Regions from separate parts of the Streptomyces sp. NPDC058092 genome, predicted to be linked through region 3. Evidence: riboswitches for the same ligand, from Rfam matches in the RefSeq annotation. Region 3 holds a riboswitch; each other region holds the start of a gene.
What was found. A riboswitch is a leader RNA that binds a small molecule or an ion and turns the genes downstream of it on or off. The one in region 3 is predicted to bind cobalamin.

Region 1 (7,429 bases), on a different contig from region 3:
CCGGCCAGGCGGGCCCGGTCCCAGCCGGAACGCACCTGGGCCGGGGACAACTCCAGGGCCGTCGCGGCCCGTTCGAGAGCCTGGGCGGCCGGTGGCGGCGCGCCGGGGAACGCGCCGTCGGCTGCCCAGTGGGCGATCCGTACGGCGTCGGCGAGGACCGTCCTGGCCTGGCGGGCCAGTTCCGCCCGGGGCGGGGTGCCCTCCGGAGGGCGGGGCGCCGGCCTGGTGCGCCGGGTGGTCACCGCCTTGCGAGCGGTGGCGATGGGTCGGGGGCGGACAAGTCGCAGCCTGGAGTCGCGCGGAGTACGGGACGTCACGGGGAGCAGTCTTGCCTCTGACGGCCCGAAAGCCCAAACGGAACCCGAATTCGCGGGGGAGGGGTGTCCGGCGGGGTCCGGCACCAATCGGCCGATCCCTCTCATCAGGTCACATCAGGGGCGTGAGGAAGCGCCGCAGGGCCTCTTCGTAGTGGACCGGGTCGGCATTCCACATCGCCGCATGCGGAGCCTGCGGTACGGCACGCAGGGCGACCAGGTCCGGGCGGCGGGCGGCGAGATCGCGGGACGGTTGCCAGGGGGCCAGGGTGTCGTCCGGGCCGTGGAAGATCAGGGTCGGGACGCGCAGCGCCGATGCGAGGGAACCGTCCAGGAGCCGGGCGCCACGCAGCCCGGTCTGCCCCTGGGCGGCACGGACGGCGAGCGGCAGCAGCGCCGCCGGGACGCCGTGCGCGACGGCCAGGGCGCGCAGCGTGGTGACCCAGTCCAGGACCGGGGAGTCGAGGACGAGACCGCGGATCCGGTTGCGCAGCGCGGAGTTGACGGCCGTGTGCAGTGCCATCGAGGCGCCGGTGGACCAGCCGTGCAGGACGACCTTGTCGGCTCCGTACCGCACGGCGAAGCGGACGGCCGCGTCCAGGTCGCGCCATTCGGATTCGCCGAGGTGGGCGAGGCCGTCGGGGGACCGCGGGGCTCCGGCGTCGCCGCGGTAGGCCAGGTCGAGGACGGGCAGGCGCAGGTCGTGCAGGAACTCCATGACGTTCATGGGGTGTTCCCTGGTCGTGCCGAGTCCGTGCACGGTGATGACCCAGGTGTCGCGGGCGGCGGGCAGGAACCAGGCGGGCAGCGCGCCCAGTTCGCCGGGGATCTCGACTTCCTTGTGGTCGAGGCCGAGGGCCGAGCAGGGGTCGCCGCTGTGCAGCTGCGGGGTGATCCGGACCTTGGCGCCGGGTTCCAGGCTGCCGCGGTTGACCCGCTCCAGTCGGCGGACGACGGTGTCGGGGGCGTGATGGGCGTGTTCGATCACCGGGCCGACGACCGCGTGGACGTCGTCGCCCACCAGTCCGTACCTGCCGGGCCGCAGCGCGGCGAAGGAGCGGGTCAGGGTGATCTGCCCGGCCGCCGTGGAGTGCACGGTGAGTCTGCGGTCGGCGGGGAGCGGTCGTCCGGACGGCGCCCTGAGTGCGGCGTCGCTGGCGTACCGGCCGGCCGCGACAGCTGCCGCACCGACGCCGAGGATCGTGGTGACGGCTGCTGCCGTGACTGTTGCCGGGCGCACGGCTCCAGTGTCGGGGGGTGTGCCGCACCCTGCCAGCGGACGGGGCCGTCCGGTGTCCCGGCAGGGGGTGGCGGGACAGCCGGGAGCGGGTCAGCCCGGCTGTCCGTATCCCTTCAGGGCTTCCTGTACGTCCCGCAGCTGGGCCGGGGAGAGCAGGCTCGGCGTGTGTCCGGGTACGGAGCTCGCGGTGAGCCAGAGCCGGCAGAGCCATTCCAGCTGGGCGGTCCTGTCGTACGCCTCGTCCAGGGTGGCTCCGTAGGTGACGGTTCCGTGGTTCTGGAGCAGGCAGCCCGTACGGTCCCGCAGGGCGGCGAGCATGTTCTCGGCCAGTTCCGCGGTCCCGTAGCGCGCGTAGGCCGCGACCCGGACGGGGCCACCGAGCATGGCGGCGGCGTAGTGGACCGGGGGGACCTCGGGAACCAGGGTGGAGACGGCCGTGGCGTGCACTGCGTGGGTGTGCACGACGGCGGCCGCGTCGCTGTTCCGGTAGACCGCGAGGTGGAGCGGGAGTTCGCTGGTCGGGGCCAGTTCGCCTAGGACCCGGTTGCCTGTCAGATCGACGCCGACGACGTCCTCGGGGCCGAGCCGGTCGTACGGCACTCCGCTCGGGGTGACCAGGACCGTCCCGCCGACCCGGGCCGACACGTTGCCCGAGGTCCCGACGACGAGGCCGTCCGCCGCCGTCCTGCGGGCGGTGGCGACAACACCCTCCCAGGCCCGTTCGATCGCGTCCCGCTGCTGATCGCTCATGCGGAGATCCTGTCAGCTACGGAGGCCCGGGTCAGCCCGGAAGGCGAACAGACATGCGGTCGACCGAAGTCGTCACCATCACAAATCGGAAACGTTCGTAAATAGGGGCAATGAGGGGCCGAAACAGGCCTCGCAGGGCCCTGCGCCCGACTCGCGCCGCGCGCGCGGGACAAGCGGGGTACGAAAAGAGCGACCCGACTCCGTTTGCAGTCACCGTGACGCCCTGTTCAGTTCATCTTCTGTTCACTCAGATTGCCTACGGTCCACGTGCCAATGACGTCGAACGATTGCCTGGGTAAATGGAACACATCACGCTGCTCCTCGCGATTGTGATCGTGACAGCTCTAGTGTTCGATTTCACGAACGGTTTCCATGACACCGCCAACGCGATGGCGACGACCATCTCGACCGGCGCACTCAGACCGAAGACAGCGGTGGCCATGTCCGCCGTTCTCAACCTCGTCGGCGCGTTCCTGTCCGTGGAGGTCGCCAAGACGATCTCCGGCGGGATCGTCAACGAGAGCGGGCTGCGAACAGAAGTCATCTTCGCGGCACTCGTCGGCGCCATCCTGTGGAATCTGCTGACCTGGCTGGTCGGGCTGCCGTCCAGCTCCTCGCACGCCCTGTTCGGCGGCCTGATCGGCGCGGCGGTGATGTCGGCGGGCTGGTCGTCGGTCAACGGCGGCACCGTCGTCACCAAGGTGCTGCTCCCCGCGGTCGCCGCCCCGGTCGTCGCCGGTCTGGCCGCGCTGCTGGCCACCAGGCTGACGTACCGGATCGGCGGGAAGATCCGTAACGACGCCCAGGAGAAGGCCACCGCCAAGGGCTACCGCGCCGGTCAGATCGCCTCGGCCGGACTCGTCTCCCTCGCCCACGGCACCAACGACGCGCAGAAGACCATGGGCATCATCACCCTGGCGCTGGTCACCGGTGGCGTCCTGCACCCCGGCTCCAACCCGCCGGTCTGGGTGATCGTCTCCGCCGGTCTGGCCATCGCGCTCGGCACCTATCTGGGCGGCTGGCGCATCATCCGCACCATGGGCAGCGGCCTCACCGACCTCAAGCCGCCGCAGGGCTTCGCCGCCCAGACCAGTGCGGCCACGGTCATCCTGGCCTCCTCGCACCTCGGCTTCTCCCTCTCCACCACCCAGTCCTGCTCCGGCGCCGTGATGGGCGCGGGCCTCGGCCGCCAGGGCGGCGTGGTCCGCTGGTCCACCGCCACCCGGATGTTCGTCGCCTGGGGTCTGACCCTGCCGGCCGCGGGTCTGGTCGGCGCGGGCGCGGAATTCCTCACCAAGCAGGGCACCTGGGGGGTCGTGGTCGTCGCGGCGCTGCTGGTCGCGGGCTCCGGGGCGATCTGGATGCTGTCGCGCCGCAAGCCGGTCGGCCACGGCGATGTCGCACCGGCGGACGGCGTCGCCGAGCCCGCGGGCGTCGTCACCACGGCCATCGCCGCCGTCAGCCCGCCGCTCACCGCGGCCCAGGCAGCGGCACAGGACCTCAAGACCACCATTCCGGCCCCGGCCGGAGCCACCCCGGACCCGGCGCGACCCGCCACCGTCTAGGCCGACCGTCCAGGCCGGTCCGCCCGGGCCCGCCGTCCGGGCCCATCGTCCAGGCCCGCCGTCTTAAGGATTCAGCATGAAAATCGACTGGGCAGCCCTCGGCACCGTCTTCGGCGTCTCCCTCGTCGCCACCGTCGCGCTGGTCGGCCTCTTCACCCTGGGCATCGTCGGCCTCTCCAAGCAGCCCGAACCGGCCACGCAGGGCGGCTCCGGCGGCTCACTGCTGCTGGCCCGCACCGGCGCGTACGTCTGCTTCGCGCTGTGCGCGGCGGCGGTCGCGTACGGGATCTATCTGATCGTCGCCTGAGCCCCGCCCCGCGCACTCCCTCTTCGGGCCGGACACACGACGTGTGTCCGGCCCGAAGTGCTGCGCCGGGCCCGGTGTGGGCCTCAGCACACTGCGCCGTCGCAGGTCAACGGCAAGTTGACGGGCGTTCGCGGAGCGTGGTGGACTGCCGGAGCCAATTACGGCGACAGCAGAGGAAGCCGGTGCGAATCCGGCGCGGTCCCGCCACTGTCACCGGGGAGCAGTCCCCCACACCGGAAGTCACGGCACGCGCGAGCGGGCTGGAAGGCCGGGGGAACTGCGGATCCGGGAGCCAGGAGACTCTCGTCGCCGGTCACGTCGAACCAGGGCGCGGACCCTGAGTGAGGACATATCGCCATGCCTGGCTGCCGTGCGTCCGTTGCTGTGGCGCTCTCGTCGAGAGCCGCCTGTACGAACCTCCTTCGAGGCGTGACGGCCGGTTGAGCCGTGCGTGCCGACCGCATCTTCGCGTACGGCGCCACAGCCGGTCTGATCGGCGATCTGCTGCTCGGTGACCCCCGCAGGGGGCATCCGGTCGCCGCCTTCGGGCGGGCCGCGGCGGGCGTCGAGCGCCGGCTGTGGCGCGACCACCGCGGGTGGGGCGCGCTGCACACCCTTGTCTGCGCCGGAGGCGCCGCGGGTGGTGCCGCGCTGATCACCCGTGCCGTACGTGGCCACCCCGCCGTCTCCGTCGCGTTGACCGCGGCCGCCACCTGGTCCGTCGTCGGCGGTACCTCCCTGGGGCGTGAGGCCCGGACCATCGGCGACGCCCTGGCCGCCGGTGACATCGACCGCGCCCGCGAGCGGCTGCCGCATCTGTGCGGGCGCGATCCGCACTCCCTCGACGGGCCGCAGATCGCCCGCGCCGTGGTGGAGTCCGTGGCCGAGAACACCTCGGACGCCGTGGTCGGCGCCCTGGTGTGGGGTGCGCTGGCCGGTGTCCCCGGGCTCGTCGGCTTCCGGGCCGCGAACACGCTCGACGCCATGGTCGGCCACAAGTCGCCCCGCCACCGGCGCTACGGCTGGGCCTCGGCCCGCCTCGACGACCTCGCGGGCTGGCCCGGTGCCCGGCTCACCGCCCTGCTCGCCGTGGCCTCCGGGGGGCGGCCACGTGGAGCGGTACGGGCGTGGCGGGCCGACGCGGCCAAGCACCCGAGCCCCAACGCGGGCCCGGTGGAAGCCTCGTTCGCGGGTGCGCTCGGCGTACGGCTCGGCGGGACGCTCGCGTACGGCGGCCGCGTCGAGCACCGTCCCGTCCTCAACGGGGAGACGGGCCGGGCGGTGGAGACCCAGGACATCGAACGCGCGGTACGGCTGTCGCGCCGGGTGAGCGCGCTGGCCCTCGGCGTGTGCGTGGCGGGCCGGCTGGGCGTGGCCCTCGCCGCCCGGCGGATCGCGGAACGCCCGAAGGCAGGACGTTCGATCGCAGGACATTCGATGGCAGGACGTTCGATCGCAGGACGGAGACGGACATGAGCGGCGGACTGCTGGTCGCCGGAACCACCTCGGACGCGGGCAAGAGCGTCGTCACCGCGGGCATCTGCCGCTGGCTCGTACGCCGAGGCGTGAAGGTGGCGCCCTTCAAGGCGCAGAACATGTCGCTGAACTCGTTCGTCACCCGCGAGGGTGCCGAGATCGGCCGCGCCCAGGCCATGCAGGCCCAGGCCGCCCGGGTCGAGCCGACCGCGCTGATGAACCCGGTCCTGCTCAAGCCCGGCGGCGACCGCTCCAGCCAGGTCGTCCTGATGGGCAGACCGGTGGGCGAGATGAGCGCGCGCGGCTACCACGGGGGCCGGCAGGAAGCGCTTCTCTCCACGGTCGTGGACTGTCTGGAGCAGCTTCGGGGCACGTATGACGCAGTGATCTGCGAGGGGGCGGGCAGTCCGGCCGAGATCAATCTACGGCGCACGGACATCGTGAACATGGGCATCGCACGGGCGGCGCGCTTCCCGGTGGTGGTCGTCGGTGACATCGACCGCGGCGGCGTCTTCGCCTCGTTCTTCGGTACGACGGCGCTGCTCGACGCCGAGGACCAGTCGCTGATCGCCGGCTACCTCGTCAACAAGTTCCGCGGCGACGTCTCGCTGCTGGAGCCCGGCCTGGAGATGCTGCGCGACATCACCGGGCGGCAGACGTACGGGGTGCTGCCCTTCACCCACGGCCTGGGCATCGACGAAGAGGACGGTCTGAGGGTCTCGCTGCGCGGAGCCGTACGCGAATCGGTCGTCGCGCCGCCGCTCGGCGACGACGTGCTGCGCGTCGCAGTGTGCGCCGTACCCCTGATGTCGAACTTCACCGATGTGGACGCACTGGCCGCCGAACCGGGCGTCGTCGTCCGGTTCGTGGACCGCGCCGAGGAGCTGGCCGACGCCGACCTCGTCATCGTGCCGGGCACCCGCGGCACCGTGAACGCGCTGGCCTGGCTGCGCGAGCGCGGCCTCGCCGACGCCCTGGTGCGGCGTGCCGCCGAGGACCGGCCGGTCCTCGGCATCTGCGGCGGCTTCCAGATCCTCGGTGAACACATCGAGGACGACGTCGAGTCGAGGGCCGGGCACATCGACGGCCTCGGCCTGCTGCCCGTACGCATCCGCTTCAACCGCGAGAAGACCCTCGCCCGCCCCGTCGGCGAGGCGCTCGGCGCATCTGTCGAGGGGTACGAGATCCACCACGGCGTCGCCGATGTACGCGGCGGCGAACCGTTCCTGGACGGCTGCCGGGTCGGCGCCGTGTGGGGCACCCACTGGCACGGCTCGCTGGAGAGCGACGAATTCCGCCGCCGCTACCTGGCCGAGGTCGCGCGGGCCGCCGGCCGGCGCTTCGTCCCCGCCCCCGACACCTGCTTCGCCGAACTGCGCGAGGAACAACTCGACCGCCTCGGCGACCTCATCGAAGAACACGCGGACACCGACGCGCTGCTGCGGCTCATCGAGTCGGGCGCACCGTCCGGACTTCCCTTCATCGCCCCCGGAGCACCTGGAGCACGCGCATGAACGCCTCTACGAGCACCGTGCTGTTGTTGTCGACCGCCGACACGGACCTCCTCGCCGCCCGCGGCTCCGGCGCGCCGTACCGGATCGGCAACCCCACCCGCATCGACGCCCGCGAGGAACTTCCCGCACTGATCGAGGGCTCCTCCGTCGCCGTCGTCCGTCTCCTCGGCGGCAAGCGCGCCTGGGAGGACGGGCTGGCCGTCCTCAAGGCGTCCGGCATCCCGACCGTGCTGCTGGGCGGCGAGGCCGTGCCGGACGCGGAG
Region 2 (7,429 bases), on a different contig from region 3:
CATCACGACCGGCGGCCGCGTACTGCGGATCGAGCGCCTCCGGCTCGCCAGCGGTGAGCCGATGGCGATCGAGACCACGCACCTTTCGGCCAAACGCTTCCCGGCGCTGCGCCGTTCGCTGGTGAAGTACACGTCTCTCTACACCGCGCTCGCCGAGGTGTACGACGTCAGGCTGGCCGAGGCCGAGGAGACCATCGAGACCTCGCTCGCCACACCGCGCGAGGCCGGGCTGCTCGGTACGGATGTGGGCCTTCCGATGCTGATGCTTTCGCGGCATTCGCTGGACGGACGGGGCGAGCCGGTGGAGTGGGTGCGCTCGGTCTACCGCGGCGACCGGTACAAGTTCGTGGCCCGCCTGAAGCGGCCGACGGACTGAACCCGCCACGGCGACCGGCTGCTTCCGGCCACCGCACCCCGTACGCACAGCCGCATCGGCCCCCGTGGAATCCGTCACTCCACGGGGGCCGTTCGCACGCCTTGATCCGGACCAACTCTCGTACGTTTGGCAACATTCCGAACATTCGCGCCCGCTCACGAGACTGTTGCCGGACCGCAATGCGGACAGGGGGTGACGGTGACCAGAAGCCTCCCCTAGATTTCCTGCGCATTACACCAGGTGATCAGCGAGGGGACGGAGTCGCCGCATGCCAGCAGACCCAGAAGGAAAACCACCGACCGTCACACCGGTGCGGGTGGTCATCGCCCTTTGTCTCATCGCGCCGTTCGTGGCGATGCTCTGGGTGAGTTCGTACGCGAAGGTGGACCCCACCTTCATCGGCATTCCGTTCTTCTACTGGTACCAGATGCTCTGGGTGCTGATCTCCACCGCGCTCACGATGATCGCGTACAAGCTGTGGCAGCGTGACCAGCGCGCCCGCAAGGGGGGTGCGTCGGCATGAAGGACGGCGTGAACGGCGTCGCACTCGGCGTCTTCATCTTCTTCTTCCTGGCCGTCACGGTCATGGGCTTCCTGGCCGCACGCTGGCGGAAGGCCGAGAACGACGCCAGCCTCGACGAATGGGGCCTGGGCGGACGGTCGTTCGGCACCTGGGTCACCTGGTTCCTGCTCGGCGGCGACCTGTACACCGCGTACACCTTCGTCGCCGTGCCCGCGGCGATCTACGCGGCGGGCGCAGCCGGCTTCTTCGCCGTGCCGTACACGATCCTCGTGTACCCGCTGATCTTCACCTTCCTGCCGCGGCTCTGGTCGGTCTCGCACAAGCACGGCTACGTGACCACCTCGGACTTCGTCCGCGGACGCTTCGGCTCGAAGGGGCTCTCGCTGGCGGTCGCCGTCACGGGCATCCTCGCCACGATGCCGTACATCGCGCTCCAACTCGTCGGCATCCAGGCGGTGCTGGACGTGATGGGCGTCGGCGGTGGCGAGAACACCCACTGGTTCATCAAGGACCTGCCGCTGCTGATCGCGTTCGCGGTGCTCGCCGCGTACACCTACTCGTCCGGTCTGCGGGCGCCCGCGCTGATCGCCTTCGTCAAGGACGGGCTGATCTATCTGGTCATCACGGTGGCGATCATCTACATCCCGATCAAGCTCGGCGGCTTCGACGACATCTTCGCCAAGGCCGGCGAGGCGTTCTCGCAGACCAATCCGGCGACCGGCAAGCCGCGCGGCGCGCTCGCACCGGGCGAGGCGGGTCAATGGGGTTACGCCACCCTGGCATTGGGCTCGGCGCTGGCGCTGTTCATGTATCCGCACTCGATCACGGCGACGCTCTCCAGCCGCAGCCGCAATGTGATCCGGCGCAACACCACGATCCTGCCGCTGTACTCGCTGATGCTGGGCCTGCTGGCGCTGCTCGGCTTCATGGCGATCGCCGCCGGGATCAAGGTCGACAACGGGCAGTTGGCCATCCCGCAGCTGTTCGAGAACATGTTCCCGGACTGGTTCGCGGGCGTCGCGTTCGCCGCCATCGGCATCGGCGCGCTGGTGCCCGCCGCGATCATGTCGATCGCCGCGGCGAACCTCTTCACCCGCAACATCTACAAGGACTTCCTGAAGCCCGACGCGACCCCGGAGCAGGAGACCAAGGTCTCCAAGCTGGTGTCGCTGCTGGTGAAGGTCGGCGCGCTCGCCTTCGTCCTCACCATGGACAAGACGGTCGCGATCAACTTCCAGCTGCTCGGCGGGATCTGGATCCTCCAGACGATGCCGGCCCTGGTCGGCGGCCTGTTCACCCGCTGGTTCCACCGCTGGGCGCTGCTCGCGGGCTGGGCGGTCGGCATGGTGTACGGGACGGTGGCCGCGTACGGCGTCGCCAGCCCGACCCAGGCGCACTTCGGCGGGTCGTCCAAGGAGATCCCGGGCATCGGCGAGATCGGCTACATCGGTCTCACGGCGTTCGTGCTGAACGTGGTGGTGACGGTGGTGCTCACCTTCGTCCTGAACGCCGTGAAGGCGCCCGTCGGGGTCGACGAGACCTCGCCGGCCGACTACACGGCCGACGCGGGCGACCGGGGCGTCCAGGTGGAGCTCCCACCGGCCACAGCAGGGGCACGCGGCGGCCACTGACGGCCGCTCCCACAGCCGTACGACGGCCCGTCGAGCCCCCTTCAGCGGGGCGCGGCGGGCCGCCCCTGCCCTCAGCGGCGGGCCGTACGCGCGTCCCGAATTCCGTTGCGCGACACAACATGTGGGGGCTGTCTCATCGGGCGGCCCCCACATGTATGCTCATGCTCGCTGTCGCCGCAGGGGAATCCGGTGCGAATCCGGAACTGTCCCGCAACGGTGTGTTCGGTGCGCTTTTGCGCACCCCCGAGTAAGTCCGAGGACCTGCCGACAGCGCATCCGGCTCGACCGAACCGGATGCCAGACGTCCGGGCCTCGCGGTTGGGCCGGTGGACGCCGTACGGAGTGCTGCCCAGACCCGGGCCCGCCTCTGTCCGGCCGCCCCGTTCCCCGCCGGCCCCGAGCCGAGCGAGGGAGAGCACCACGTGACCATCGCGCCAGCCGATCCGGCTTCAGCCGCCGTGTCCGAAGCGGCCGAGTCCGAGGCAACCGCACACGACGGACCGGGAACCGCACTGCTGCGGACCCTGACCGACCTCACCGTCGATCTGCCCGACACCGACCCCGGTCGCGTCGCCGCCGCCGCGCTGCGCGGCCGCAGCGCCCGGGCGGACGAGGCCGAGCTGCGCGCGCTGGCCACCGAGGCCGCCGCGGGGCTGATCTCCGAGGACCCCGCCTACTCCCGGCTCGCCGCCCGGCTCCTGACCCTCGCCATCGCCGACGAGGCCGCCGGCCAGGGCGCCGTCTCCTTCTCCGCCTCGGTCGCCGTCGGGCACCGCGAGGGCCTGATCGCGGACCGCACCGCCGAGTTCGTCGCGCTGCACGCGGCCGCCCTCGACTCGCTGGTGGAGCGTTCGCTGGCCGACGGCGCCGACGACCGCTTCGGCTACTTCGGGCTGCGGACCCTGCACAGCCGCTATCTGCTCCGCCACCCGCACACCCGCCAGGTCATCGAGACACCCCAGCACTTCATGCTGCGAGTCGCGTCCGGGCTCGCCGAGAACGACTCGGAGCGTGCCCTGGACGAAGTCGCGGCGCTGTACGGGCTGATGAGCCGGCTCGACTATCTGCCGTCCTCGCCGACCCTGTTCAACTCCGGCACCCGGCACCCGCAGATGTCCTCCTGCTATCTGCTGGACTCCCCGCTCGACGAGCTCGACTCGATCTACGACCGCTACCACCAGGTGGCACGGCTCTCGAAGCACGCGGGCGGCATCGGTCTCTCGTACTCCCGCATCCGCGCCCGCGGTTCGCTGATCCGTGGCACCAACGGGCACTCCAACGGCATCGTGCCATTCCTGAAGACGCTCGACGCCTCGGTCGCCGCGGTGAACCAGGGCGGCCGGCGCAAGGGCGCCGCCGCCGTCTACCTGGAGACCTGGCACGCGGACATCGAGGAGTTCCTGGAGCTGCGCGACAACACGGGCGAGGACCAGCGGCGTACGCACAACCTCAACCTGGCGCACTGGATCCCGGACGAGTTCATGCGCCGGGTCGACGCGGACGGCGACTGGTCGCTGTTCTCGCCCGCCGACGTCCCCGAGCTGGTCGACCTGTGGGGCGACGCGTTCGACGCCGCGTACCGGGCCGCCGAGGCCAAGGGGCTGGCCCGCAAGTCGATGCCGGCCCGTGAGCTGTACGGCCGGATGATGCGGACCCTGGCGCAGACCGGCCAGGGCTGGATGACGTTCAAGGACGCCTCCAACCGCACCGCGAACCAGACCGCCGAGCCGGGCCGCGTCGTCCACTCGTCGAATCTGTGCACCGAGATCCTCGAAGTCACCGACGACGGCGAGACGGCCGTCTGCAACCTGGGTTCGGTCAACCTCGGTGCGTTCGTCGCCGACGGCTCCATCGACTGGGAGCGGCTGGACGCCACCGTCCGTACCGCCGTGACCTTCCTCGACCGGGTCGTCGACATCAACTTCTACCCGACCGAGCAGGCCGGCCGCTCCAACGCGAAGTGGCGCCCGGTCGGCCTCGGGGCCATGGGCCTGCAGGACGTCTTCTTCCGGCTGCGGCTGCCGTTCGACTCCCCCGAGGCCCGCGCGCTCTCCACACAGATCTCCGAGCGGATCATGCTCGCGGCGTACGAGGCGTCCTGCGAGCTCGCCGAGCGGTCGGGTCCGCTGCCGGCCTGGGCCGAGACGCGGGCCGCGCGCGGTGTGCTGCACCCCGACCACTACGACACCGAGCTGAACTGGCCGGAGCGCTGGGACGCGCTGCGCGCCCGGATCGCGAAGACCGGGATGCGCAACTCGCTGCTGCTCGCCATCGCGCCGACGGCGACGATCGCCTCGATCGCGGGTGTGTACGAGTGCATCGAGCCGCAGGTCTCCAACCTCTTCAAGCGCGAGACGCTCAGCGGTGAGTTCCTCCAGGTCAACGCGTATCTGGTGGAGGAGCTGAAGCAGCTCGGCGTGTGGGACGCGCGGACCCGTGAGGCGCTGCGCGAGGCGAGCGGCTCCGTGCAGGGCTTCGCCTGGATCCCGGCTGACGTGCGGGCGCTGTACCGCACGGCGTGGGAGATCCCGCAGCGCGGACTGATCGACATGGCGGCGGCCCGTACCCCGTTCCTCGACCAGAGCCAGTCGCTGAACCTCTTCATGGAGACGCCGACGATCGGCAAGCTCTCCTCCATGTACGCGTACGCCTGGAAGCAGGGGCTGAAGACGACGTACTACCTGCGCTCACGCCCGGCGACCCGGATCGCCCGTGCGGCCTCCGGCCGGGCCGCGGCCACCGTCCCCATTCCCGTACAGCAGGCCTCGGCGCCCGACGCCGACGCGATCGCCTGCTCTCTCGAAAACCCCGAGTCCTGCGAGGCCTGTCAGTAATGAGCTCCACCAACTCCGAGAAGACCGCGCGCGACAAGAACCTGCTCGACCCGGGCTTCGAACTGACCCTGCGGCCCATGCGCTACCCGGACTTCTACGAGCGCTACCGCGACGCGATCAAGAACACCTGGACGGTGGAGGAGGTCGATCTGCACTCCGACGTCGCCGACCTCGCCAAGCTGTCCCCCGGCGAACAGCACATGATCGGCCGGCTCGTCGCGTTCTTCGCGACGGGTGACTCGATCGTCTCCAACAACCTCGTGCTGACGCTGTACAAGCACATCAACTCCCCCGAGGCGCGGCTGTATCTCTCGCGGCAGCTCTTCGAGGAGGCCGTGCACGTCCAGTTCTATCTGACGCTGCTGGACACCTATCTGCCCGATCCGGACGACCGTTCCGCCGCGTTCGACGCGGTCGAGGAGATTCCGTCCATCCGTGAGAAGGCGCAGTTCTGCTTCAAGTGGATGGATTCGGTCGAGAAGATCGAGCGTCTTGAGACGAAGGCCGAACGCCGTCGCTTCCTGCTGAACCTGATCTGCTTCGCGGCGTGCATCGAGGGGCTGTTCTTCTACGGCGCGTTCGCGTACGTCTACTGGTTCCGCTCGCGGGGTCTGCTGCACGGTCTCGCCACGGGGACGAACTGGGTCTTCCGGGACGAAACTTGCCACATGAGCTTCGCATTCGAGGTGGTCGACACGGTCCGCAAGGAGGAGCCTGACCTCTTCGACGAGGAGCTGGAGAAGGACATCTCCGCGATGCTCGAGGAAGCGGTCGCAGCTGAGCTCCAGTTCGGCCGCGACCTCTGCGGTGACGGCCTGCCTGGAATGAATACCGACTCCATGCGGCAGTACTTGGAGTGCGTGGCCGACGATCGCCTCCGTAGGCTCGGTCTCGCTCCGGTCTATGGATCGTCGAACCCCTTCTCGTTCATGGAGTTGCAGGGTGTCCAGGAGCTGACGAACTTCTTTGAGCGCCGTCCGTCGGCGTACCAGGTGGCCGTCGAGGGCAAGGTCGACTTCGACGAGGACTTCTGATCGCACCATCTGGTCGGCTGTCCTTCGCAATATCTCGGAGGACAGCCCGCCGGGATCAGCCGTCGCCCCGGAGTACCACTTCGATGAACGCGGGATCGAAGGGTGCGTTCCGGGGGCGCCCCTTGGGCAGAGGATGGACCACTATCTCCTTGACGACTGCAGAGACAGCACCGTTCCTAGCCAGTGTGCATGAGTGGGTCCTGGACCCACCGCTGTGTACTGGGCGCATCCCGAACGGTGTTGGATGCACTCGGTCCCCGCTTTCTCTTCCCGCTCGGCAGCACGTCTCCAGGGGCGTGGTCCGTTGCAGGTGGGCGGATTCCGTCACGCCCCCGGGTGCCCGGTGGGGCCTGGGCGGTCCGATGCCCCGCACGATCTTCCCCAAGCTCTCAACTCCGTTCGAGCAGGGGATACCCCATTGGTCGTGTGGGGGCGGTGCCGTCCTTCCCCAAGCTCTCAACTACGTTCGAGCAGGGGATACCCCATCCCGGACCGGGTGTCCGAGAGCGTGTCGTCCGATCGCGATGCCGGCGGCATCATGACGGGACATTCTGCGGTGCGGGGTGGCCAGCGGTTTCTGCCAGTGCTGGGCACCCCACATCGAGGTGTAGGCCGGGTCGACCGCGACCACACTCAGGCCCTGTTCGGCGGCCATGGAGACGAGCCGGGCCTTGAGTTTGCCGGTCGGGATGCCGGAGATCAGCTGCCGGAACCGTTTCCTGCGGCCGTGCTTCTCGCGGGTCTTCTCGGTGGTGAGGTCGAGGTCTTCGATGGCGATCGCGGTGACACCGGCCTGCTTGGCCCAGTTGATGAGGCGGGTCAGGGCGTGGCGGATCTGGGCGTCGCGGTGAGCGGTGGTGCCGGACAGGTCGTAGGGGAAGCGGTGCGGGTCGCCGACGGGGTTGCCGTGTGGGTCGAGGTGGTAGGCGGCGAAGTGGTAGGCGTTGGTGTCGACGCCGACCATGCCCCGGGCGCGGGCCGTCTCCAGCGGGATGGTCTGGACGACGGGGCGTTGCCAGGACGCGGTGAGG
Region 3 (7,429 bases):
TGTCGCAGTGCGGACTCTCCCTCGACGCACTGTGCGCGACGGTCGTCGATCAGCTGCTCCCCGTACCGCAGCCCGACGACGTCGCCCTGCTGCTCGCCCGTACGCACGAGCTGAGCGCCGACCACGTCGTCTCCTGGGAGGTGCCCTCCGACCCGGCCGCCGTCGCGGGCGTCCGGGCCCGCACGGCGCGCGTGCTGAGGACCTGGGGCCTGGAGGAACTGGAGATGACGACCGAGCTGATCGTCAGCGAACTGGTCACCAACGCGGTGCGCTACGCCACCGGCCCGATCAGGCTGCGGCTGCTGCGCCAGTCCGTCCTGATCTGCGAGGTCTCCGACACCAGCAGCACCTCTCCCCGGCTGCGGCACGCCAGGACGACCGACGAGGGCGGTCGCGGCCTCTTCCTCGTCGCCCAGCTGACCCGCCGCTGGGGTACCCGCTACACGCCCGAAGGCAAGATCATCTGGACCGAGCAGGAAATCCCGGCGACGGCAACGTGACGACCCTCCCGATGGACCGTCCACAGCACCGGCATCACAGCAACGCCGCTGTCTTCGACTCCGTGCGTCACCCGGTGCATCACCCGCTCACGGAATTCGGCGCTCGCGCCCGGGGGCCCGCTCACGGCACCCGGGCGGTCCACTCCTCGGTGCCGAACTTCGTACGCACGAGCTCCTCGGCCCGGGCCATCTCCTCGTCCGTCACCTTGCCCTGCGCGAGGCCGTACCGGGTGCGGAAGGATTCGATCATCCGCTCTATGACGGCCTCGCGCGCCAGTCCGGTCTGGCGGCGCAACGGGTCGACGCGCTTCTTCGCGCTCTTGGTGCCCTTGTCGGAGAGCTTCTCCTTGCCGATGCGGAGCACCTCCAGCATCTTGTCGGCGTCGATGTCGTACGACATGGTCACGTGGTGCAGAACGGCACCCTCCCCGCCGACCACGCGCTTCTGAGCCGCTCCCGCGATCTTCCCTGCGTCCGTGGCGATGTCGTTGAGCGGCTGGTACCAGGCCTTGATGCCCATGTCGCCGAGGGCGCCGAGCACCCAGTCGTCGAGATAGGCGTAGCTGTCGGCGAACGAGAGGCCCGAGACGAGCGAGTCCGGGACGGAGAGCGAGTACGTGATGGTGTTGCCGGGCTCCACGAACATGGCCCCACCACCGGATACGCGGCGGACGACCGTGATGCCGTGGCGCTCCGCACCTGCCGGGTCGACCTCGTTGCGCAACGACTGGAAACTGCCGATGATCACGGCGGGCGAGGCCCACTCCCACACCCGGAGCGTCGGCGGACGCCGGCCCGCGGCGACCTCGGCGGTGATGACCTCGTCGAGGGCCATGTGGAGCGCGGGGGACTGCGGGGCCTCGTGGATGAGCTGCCAGTCGTAGTCGCTCCACTCGGTGGCCTGGGCGAGGGCCCGGCGCACGGCGACGGCGACGCCCTCGGAGCTGAGGCCGAGCATCACGGTCGAGGCGGGGAGAGCCGCGTCGATCCGGGCGGCGAGACCGGCGGTGCCGGTATGGGCCGGGGCACCTTCCAGCGCCGCGTCGATCGCGAGAATCGCCTCGTCGGGCTCCAGGAAGAAGTCCCCGGCCACCCGTACGTTGCGCAACGCCCCGCCCTCGACGTCCAGATCGACGACGACGAGCTTGCCGCCCGGGACCTTGTACTCACCGTGCACAGCCATGCCTCCAGATCCACCGGATTCCTCTACGAATCGGCACCGATCACGCACAACGTCCCTGCCGCGCGATCTAATCCGCCGTCACAACGGGGCCGTGCGTTACGAACTCCGGCATGCGGAGGAAGGGGAGTTCACTCTGTGCGCCGAGGGCGTGGAGGGGCGCTCGGCGCGGGAGTTGCTCGACGACGGCGCTTCTCAGCTGATGCTGCTCGTCCGGAGAGAGCGCCGCAGGCAGCTCGTCGTCGGCCGCTTCGGCCGGGACCGCGCAGCGAGCGAGGACGGCCGCGCCCTCCGTCCACTGTGCCACCGGTCGGACCCGGCGTACTTGTGGGTGTCACTCACGGGAATCTAGAGTGTGCGCGTCGTGGTGTTCGGGAAGACCGGTGACAGACTCCAGGGAGTCTCAGGCCGGAGCGGCCCTCGCCACTGTGATCGGGGAGTATCCGTCCCACTGACGCCACTGGCCGCAGAGCGCGGCTGGGAAGGCCGGGGCGGGTACGAGCGCGAGCGAACCCGTCAGCCAGGAGACCGGCCACGGCATCTCACGAAGTTATCCACGAGGTGCTGGAGCGTGACCGTATGACCCTGCCCGAGTCTGCCGTGTTCAAGTGGCGGCGCGAGGACACCATCCGCACCGCGGGGCTGCTCGCGGTGATAGCGGCCCTGCACGTGGTGGCGTTCGGCGTGTTGTTCCTGCTGGTCGTGCCGGGGCATTACGAGGTCGGATCCAAGGCGTTCGGCATCGGGCTCGGGATCACCGCCTACACCCTCGGCATGCGGCACGCCTTCGACGCCGACCACATCGCCGCCATCGACAACACGACCCGCAAACTGATGGCCGACGGCAAGCGGCCCGTTTCGGTCGGCTTCTGGTTCGCGCTCGGACACTCCAGCGTGGTCATCGCCATGGCAGCGCTGGTAGCCGGGGGAGCGCGCCTCGCGGGGGTGCTGATCAACGAGAATTCGGGCACGCACCAGGTGCTGGGCGTGGTCGGCACGACCGTCTCCGGGTCCTTCCTCTACCTGATCGCCGCTTTGAACCTCGTCGCGCTCGTCGGCATCCTGCGGGTGTTCAGGGCGATGCGGGCCGGCCGCTTCGACGAGGCCGAGCTGGAGCAGCACCTGGACTCGCGGGGGTTCATGAACCGGATCCTCGGCCGGTTCACCCGGTCCATCACCAGGCCCGGCCAGATGTATCCGCTCGGCTTCCTCTTCGGTCTCGGCTTCGACACCGCCACGGAGGTCACCCTGATGGTCATGGCGGGCAGCGGTGCCGCGGCCGGTCTGCCCTGGTACGCGATCCTGTGCCTGCCGCTGCTGTTCGCCGCCGGGATGAGCCTGTTCGACACGCTCGACGGGACGTTCATGAACTTCGCCTACCAGTGGGCCTTCTCCAACCCCGTACGCAAGGTCTTCTACAACCTTGCCATCACGGGCCTGTCGATCGCGGTCGCCTTCTTCATCGGCACGATCGAGCTGGTCACCGTCCTGCACGACAAGCTCGATCTCCGGGACTCGGTCACCGGCTGGATCTCCGGCCTCGACCTGGGCAACGTCGGCTACATCATCGTCGGGCTCTTCGTGCTGGTGTGGGCGGTGGCGTTGGCGTACTGGAGGATCGCGAAGGTCGAGGAACGCTGGACGGCCCGCGCCGCCGACAGCGGCTGACGCCCTTGCGCCGGGGGCGAGTTGGACGTGAGCCGGATCGGCAGGACGGTCCGGGGCCGTGCGGTGAGTGAGTGCACACCACGCGGCCCCGGACCGTCGGGACGCTGTTTCGAGGGGGGTGGGTCAGCCCTTGCGGGTCCTGACCTCTTCGGTGAGCTGGGGCACGACCTGGAAGAGGTCGCCGACGACGCCGTAGTCGACGAGGTCGAAGATCGGGGCCTCGGCGTCCTTGTTGATCGCGACGATCGTCTTGGACGTCTGCATGCCCGCGCGGTGCTGGATCGCCCCGGAGATACCGGACGCGATGTACAGCTGTGGCGAGACGGACTTGCCGGTCTGGCCGACCTGGCTGGAGTGCGGGTACCAGCCCGCGTCCACGGCCGCCCGCGACGCACCGACCGCCGCACCGAGCGAGTCCGCCAGCGCCTCGATGACCGCGAAGTTCTCGGCGCCGTTGACACCCCGGCCACCCGAGACGACGATCGCGGCCTCGGTCAGCTCCGGGCGCCCCGTCGACTCACGCGGGGTGCGGGAGACGACCTTGGTGCCGGTGGCCTTCTCGGAGAACGACACCACCAGCGCCTCGACCGCACCCGCGGCCGGAGCGGCCTCCACCGGCGCCGAGTTCGGCTTGACCGTGATCACCGGGGTGCCCTTGGAGACCCGGGACCTGGTGGTGAACGACGCGGCGAACGCGGACTGCGTGGCGACCGGGCCCTGCTCACCGGCCTCCAGATCCACCGCGTCCGTGATGATCCCCGAACCGATACGGACCGCGAGACGGGCCGCGATCTCCTTGCCCTCCGCGGACGACGGGACCAGCACCGCGACCGGCGACACCGCCTCGTACGCCGCCTGCAGCGCATCGACCTTCGGCACCACCAGGTACTCGGCGAACTCCGGCGCATCAGCCGTCAGGACCCTCACCGCACCATGCTCGGCCAGCACACCGGCCGTGCCCGCGGCACCCGCACCCAGCGCGAGCGCGACCGGCTCACCGACACGCCGCGCCAGCGTCAGCAGCTCCAGCGTGGGCTTGCGGACGGCACCGTCCACGTGATCGACAAAGACGAGAACTTCAGCCATGGGACTTCAATCTCCTGCGAGTTGCGAAGAAAAACGAGAACGGAAACGGAAACGGGACCCGGACCGGGACCGGGGCCGGGGCCGGGGTCAGATGAACTTCTGGCCCGCCAGGAACTCGGCCAGCTGCTTGCCGCCCTCGCCCTCGTCCTTGACGATCGTGCCCGCCGTACGGGCCGGACGCGCCGCCGCCGAATCGACCGCGGTCCAGGCACCCGCCAGACCGACCTCGTCCGCCTCGATCTCCAGGTCCTCCAGATCCCAGGACTCCACCGGCTTCTTCTTCGCCGCCATGATCCCCTTGAACGACGGGTACCGCGCCTCACCCGACTGGTCCGTCACCGACACCACCGCCGGCAGAGAAGCCTCCAGCTGCTCGGACGCCGTGTCACCGTCACGGCGGCCCCTGACGACCCCGCCCGCCACGGAAACCTCGGACAGCAACGTGACCTGCGGAACACCCAGACGCTCCGCCAGCAGCGCGGGAACCACACCCATCACCCCGTCCGTCGACGCCATACCGGCGATCACCAGGTCGAAACCGGCCTTCTCGATCGCCTTCGCCAGCACCAGCGACGTACCCATCACGTCCGAACCGTGCAGACCGTCGTCCTCGACGTGAACGGCCTTGTCCGCACCCATCGACAACGCCTTGCGCAACGCGTCCTTGGCATCCTCCGGACCCACCGTCAGCACAGTGATCTCCGCATCGTCCGCCTCGTCCGCGATCTGCAGCGCCTGCTCCACCGCGTACTCGTCGAGCTCCGACAGCAGACCGTCGACATCCTCACGGTCCAGCGTCAGGTCATCGGCGAAATGCCGGTCCCCGGTGGCGTCGGGCACGTACTTCACACAGACAACGATCCTCAAGCTCACGCCGGCTCTCCTACCTGGGTATGGTTCGTAGGTTGACGATATGGCACTCAGTACCCTCTGTAAAGGAACCTAGTGCCAGAAGGGGCTCTCCGGTGTTACGTTCCCCGCATGACTGACGCACGCAGACCGGCGAAGAAGGCCCCCATGCGGGAGGTGCTCGCCCAGGCGGCCTTCCAGCTCTTCCTGGAGCGGGGCTTCGAGCAGACCACGGTGGACGACATCGTGGCGCGGGCCGGGGTCGGGCGCCGGTCGTTCTTCCGGTACTTCCCGTCCAAGGAGGACGCGGTCTTCCCGGACCACGAACGCTGTCTCGCCGACATGACCGCCTTCCTGGCGGCGGTCGGTGACGCGGAGCCGGTCGACGCGGTGTGCGACGCGGCCCGGCTCGTCCTTCGGATGTACTCCGCCAACCCCGAATTCTCCGTCCAGCGCTACCGGCTCACCCGGGAGGTGCCCGGGCTGCGCACCTACGAACTGTCCGTGGTGCGCCGGTACGAGCAGACGCTGGCCGGCTATCTCCGGGACCGGTACGGCGAGTCGGGGGACGGCGCGCTGCGGGCCGAGGTGATCGCCGCGTCCGTCGTCGCCGCGCACAACAACGGGCTGCGGACCTGGCTGCGTTCGGGCGGTGACGGGGACGCGGAGGCCGCGGTGGATCACGCCCTCGGGCTGGTGCGCCAGGTATGGGGGAGCGCGGCGGCCGGAGGCACGTCCGCGCCCTCGCCCGGCGGCGACGTGGTCGTCATGGTCGCGGCGAAGGGTGCTCCGATGTGGCGCGTCGTGCAGCAGATCGAGTCGGTCATCGGTCAAGGCTGACACCGGACCGTACCGCATCTGGCACTGAGTGCCTTTACGTTTCGGCACTCAGTGTCCTATGGTGCGGACGCGCCGACGCGCAGGTGTGGCGCATCCGAGGCGAGCGCAGGGGGTCGAACATGTCCCAGTCGTCAAGTGGCACCGTGCAGACGGTGCATGAGGAAGCCGGCCTGCACTACCACCGGTGCCGCTGGTGCGGCACCGCCTCCTTCCGGAGGCTGCTGTGTCCGGTGTGCGCATCGAGTGATCTGAAGCCCGAACACAGCGCCGGGCTGGGCGTCGTGGTGAGGTCCGGGGTCGTGCACCGCTACACGGAAGCGGCGCGCAACGAGTCCCTCGTCCGGCTGCCCGAGGGCTTCGTGTTCCGCTGCCGCGTCGTCGGTGCCGCGCCGCACCTGGTGTCGGCCGGTGCCCGGGTCCGCCCGGTCGCCGGTGGCGATCCGGATGCGGGCGAGGTGGTCTTCGAGCTCTGCGAACCACCCGCGCGCGACGAGTGGTTCTGATCGTCCTCGTGGTTCTTTCCGGCCCCGGTCGTGAGGGCGCCGCACCGGACGGGGGTCCGGTGCGGCGCCCACGCTCGGCCCGGGGCTACTTCAGCGTGTAGGCCCGGTCGAGGGTTTCGACGGTGCGGCTGCCCGCGTCGTCCCAGAGTTCGGCCTTGACGGCGACGTATCCGTTGGTCGCGGAGAGCTTCGGCTGCCGGTAGGAGACCCGGAAGGAGTCCGCGTCCGCCCGCTCGACCGTGGCCGGGTGCCAGGTCCGGCCGGCGTCGTAGCTCACCGAGACCTTCGCCCCGGCGAGCTTCGTCGACCCCTTCCAACCGGTGGCCCGGTAGCCGTCCAGCGTGAAGGAGTACGGGGTGCCCGCACGGACCCGGTCGAGCGGGTCCGCGGACATCCGGTAGTGCGTGGTGATCACCGGCAGGGGCTCACAGGCGGAGACCTGGCCCAGGAAGTCCTTGCAGGCTTCCTCGGACATCCCGCGCGGGGCGTCGGCCGTGAACGAGTACTGCGCGTGAGTGGCCTTGGCGTCCTCGTAGTACTTCTCGTCCGAGGCGTCGTACCGGACGTCGATGTCCAGCTGGTAGGCGGCCTTGTCCTTGACGATCCACTGGCTCTGGTCCTCGATCGGCTTCCCGTCACGCCGGAACGCCAGTGTGACGTCGACGCCCCAGTCCGCGTAGTGCTCGGGGTCGGAGTCTCCCGCGAACCCGGGGAACGGGACGATGCCGAGGTCGGTGCTGCAGAAGTTGCAGGACATCAGGCCGCCCAGTGGAGCCGCGTGCAGGGCGGGCCCGAACCAGTCC

Region 1: another riboswitch for cobalamin. It lies ahead of ACFVV1_RS16885 (cobalamin biosynthesis protein); the one in region 3 lies ahead of ACFVV1_RS23750 (HoxN/HupN/NixA family nickel/cobalt transporter).
Region 2: another riboswitch for cobalamin. It lies ahead of ACFVV1_RS02335 (ribonucleoside-diphosphate reductase subunit alpha); the one in region 3 lies ahead of ACFVV1_RS23750 (HoxN/HupN/NixA family nickel/cobalt transporter).

The regions. Positions count from the first base shown of each region.
Region 1 is NZ_JBHVSY010000009.1:46,107-53,535, forward strand. Features, by position in the region: gene ACFVV1_RS16860 (hypothetical protein) at 1-242, opposite strand, end outside; gene ACFVV1_RS16865 (alpha/beta hydrolase) at 427-1,554, opposite strand; gene ACFVV1_RS16870 (class II aldolase/adducin family protein) at 1,645-2,304, opposite strand; gene ACFVV1_RS16875 (anion permease) at 2,604-3,869, shown strand; gene ACFVV1_RS16880 (hypothetical protein) at 3,946-4,176, shown strand; cobalamin riboswitch at 4,348-4,479, shown strand; gene ACFVV1_RS16885 (cobalamin biosynthesis protein) at 4,624-5,652, shown strand; gene ACFVV1_RS16890 (cobyric acid synthase) at 5,649-7,166, shown strand; gene cobN (cobaltochelatase subunit CobN) at 7,163-7,429, shown strand, end outside.
Region 2 is NZ_JBHVSY010000001.1:489,698-497,126, reverse strand. Features, by position in the region: gene ACFVV1_RS02350 (GntR family transcriptional regulator) at 1-376, shown strand, start outside; gene ACFVV1_RS02345 (DUF3311 domain-containing protein) at 645-899, shown strand; gene mctP (monocarboxylate uptake permease MctP) at 896-2,530, shown strand; cobalamin riboswitch at 2,679-2,814, shown strand; gene ACFVV1_RS02335 (ribonucleoside-diphosphate reductase subunit alpha) at 2,953-5,364, shown strand; gene ACFVV1_RS02330 (ribonucleotide-diphosphate reductase subunit beta) at 5,364-6,398, shown strand; partial or broken gene ACFVV1_RS02325 (IS200/IS605 family accessory protein TnpB-related protein) at 6,575-7,429, opposite strand, start outside.
Region 3 is NZ_JBHVSY010000014.1:172,209-179,637, forward strand. Features, by position in the region: gene ACFVV1_RS23735 (SpoIIE family protein phosphatase) at 1-500, shown strand, start outside; gene ACFVV1_RS23740 (biotin/lipoate A/B protein ligase family protein) at 622-1,677, opposite strand; gene ACFVV1_RS23745 (hypothetical protein) at 1,775-2,032, shown strand; cobalamin riboswitch at 2,029-2,232, shown strand; gene ACFVV1_RS23750 (HoxN/HupN/NixA family nickel/cobalt transporter) at 2,260-3,348, shown strand; gene ACFVV1_RS23755 (electron transfer flavoprotein subunit alpha/FixB family protein) at 3,472-4,434, opposite strand; gene ACFVV1_RS23760 (electron transfer flavoprotein subunit beta/FixA family protein) at 4,522-5,307, opposite strand; gene ACFVV1_RS23765 (TetR family transcriptional regulator) at 5,452-6,123, shown strand; gene ACFVV1_RS23770 (Zn-ribbon domain-containing OB-fold protein) at 6,243-6,626, shown strand; gene ACFVV1_RS23775 (hypothetical protein) at 6,712-7,429, opposite strand, start outside.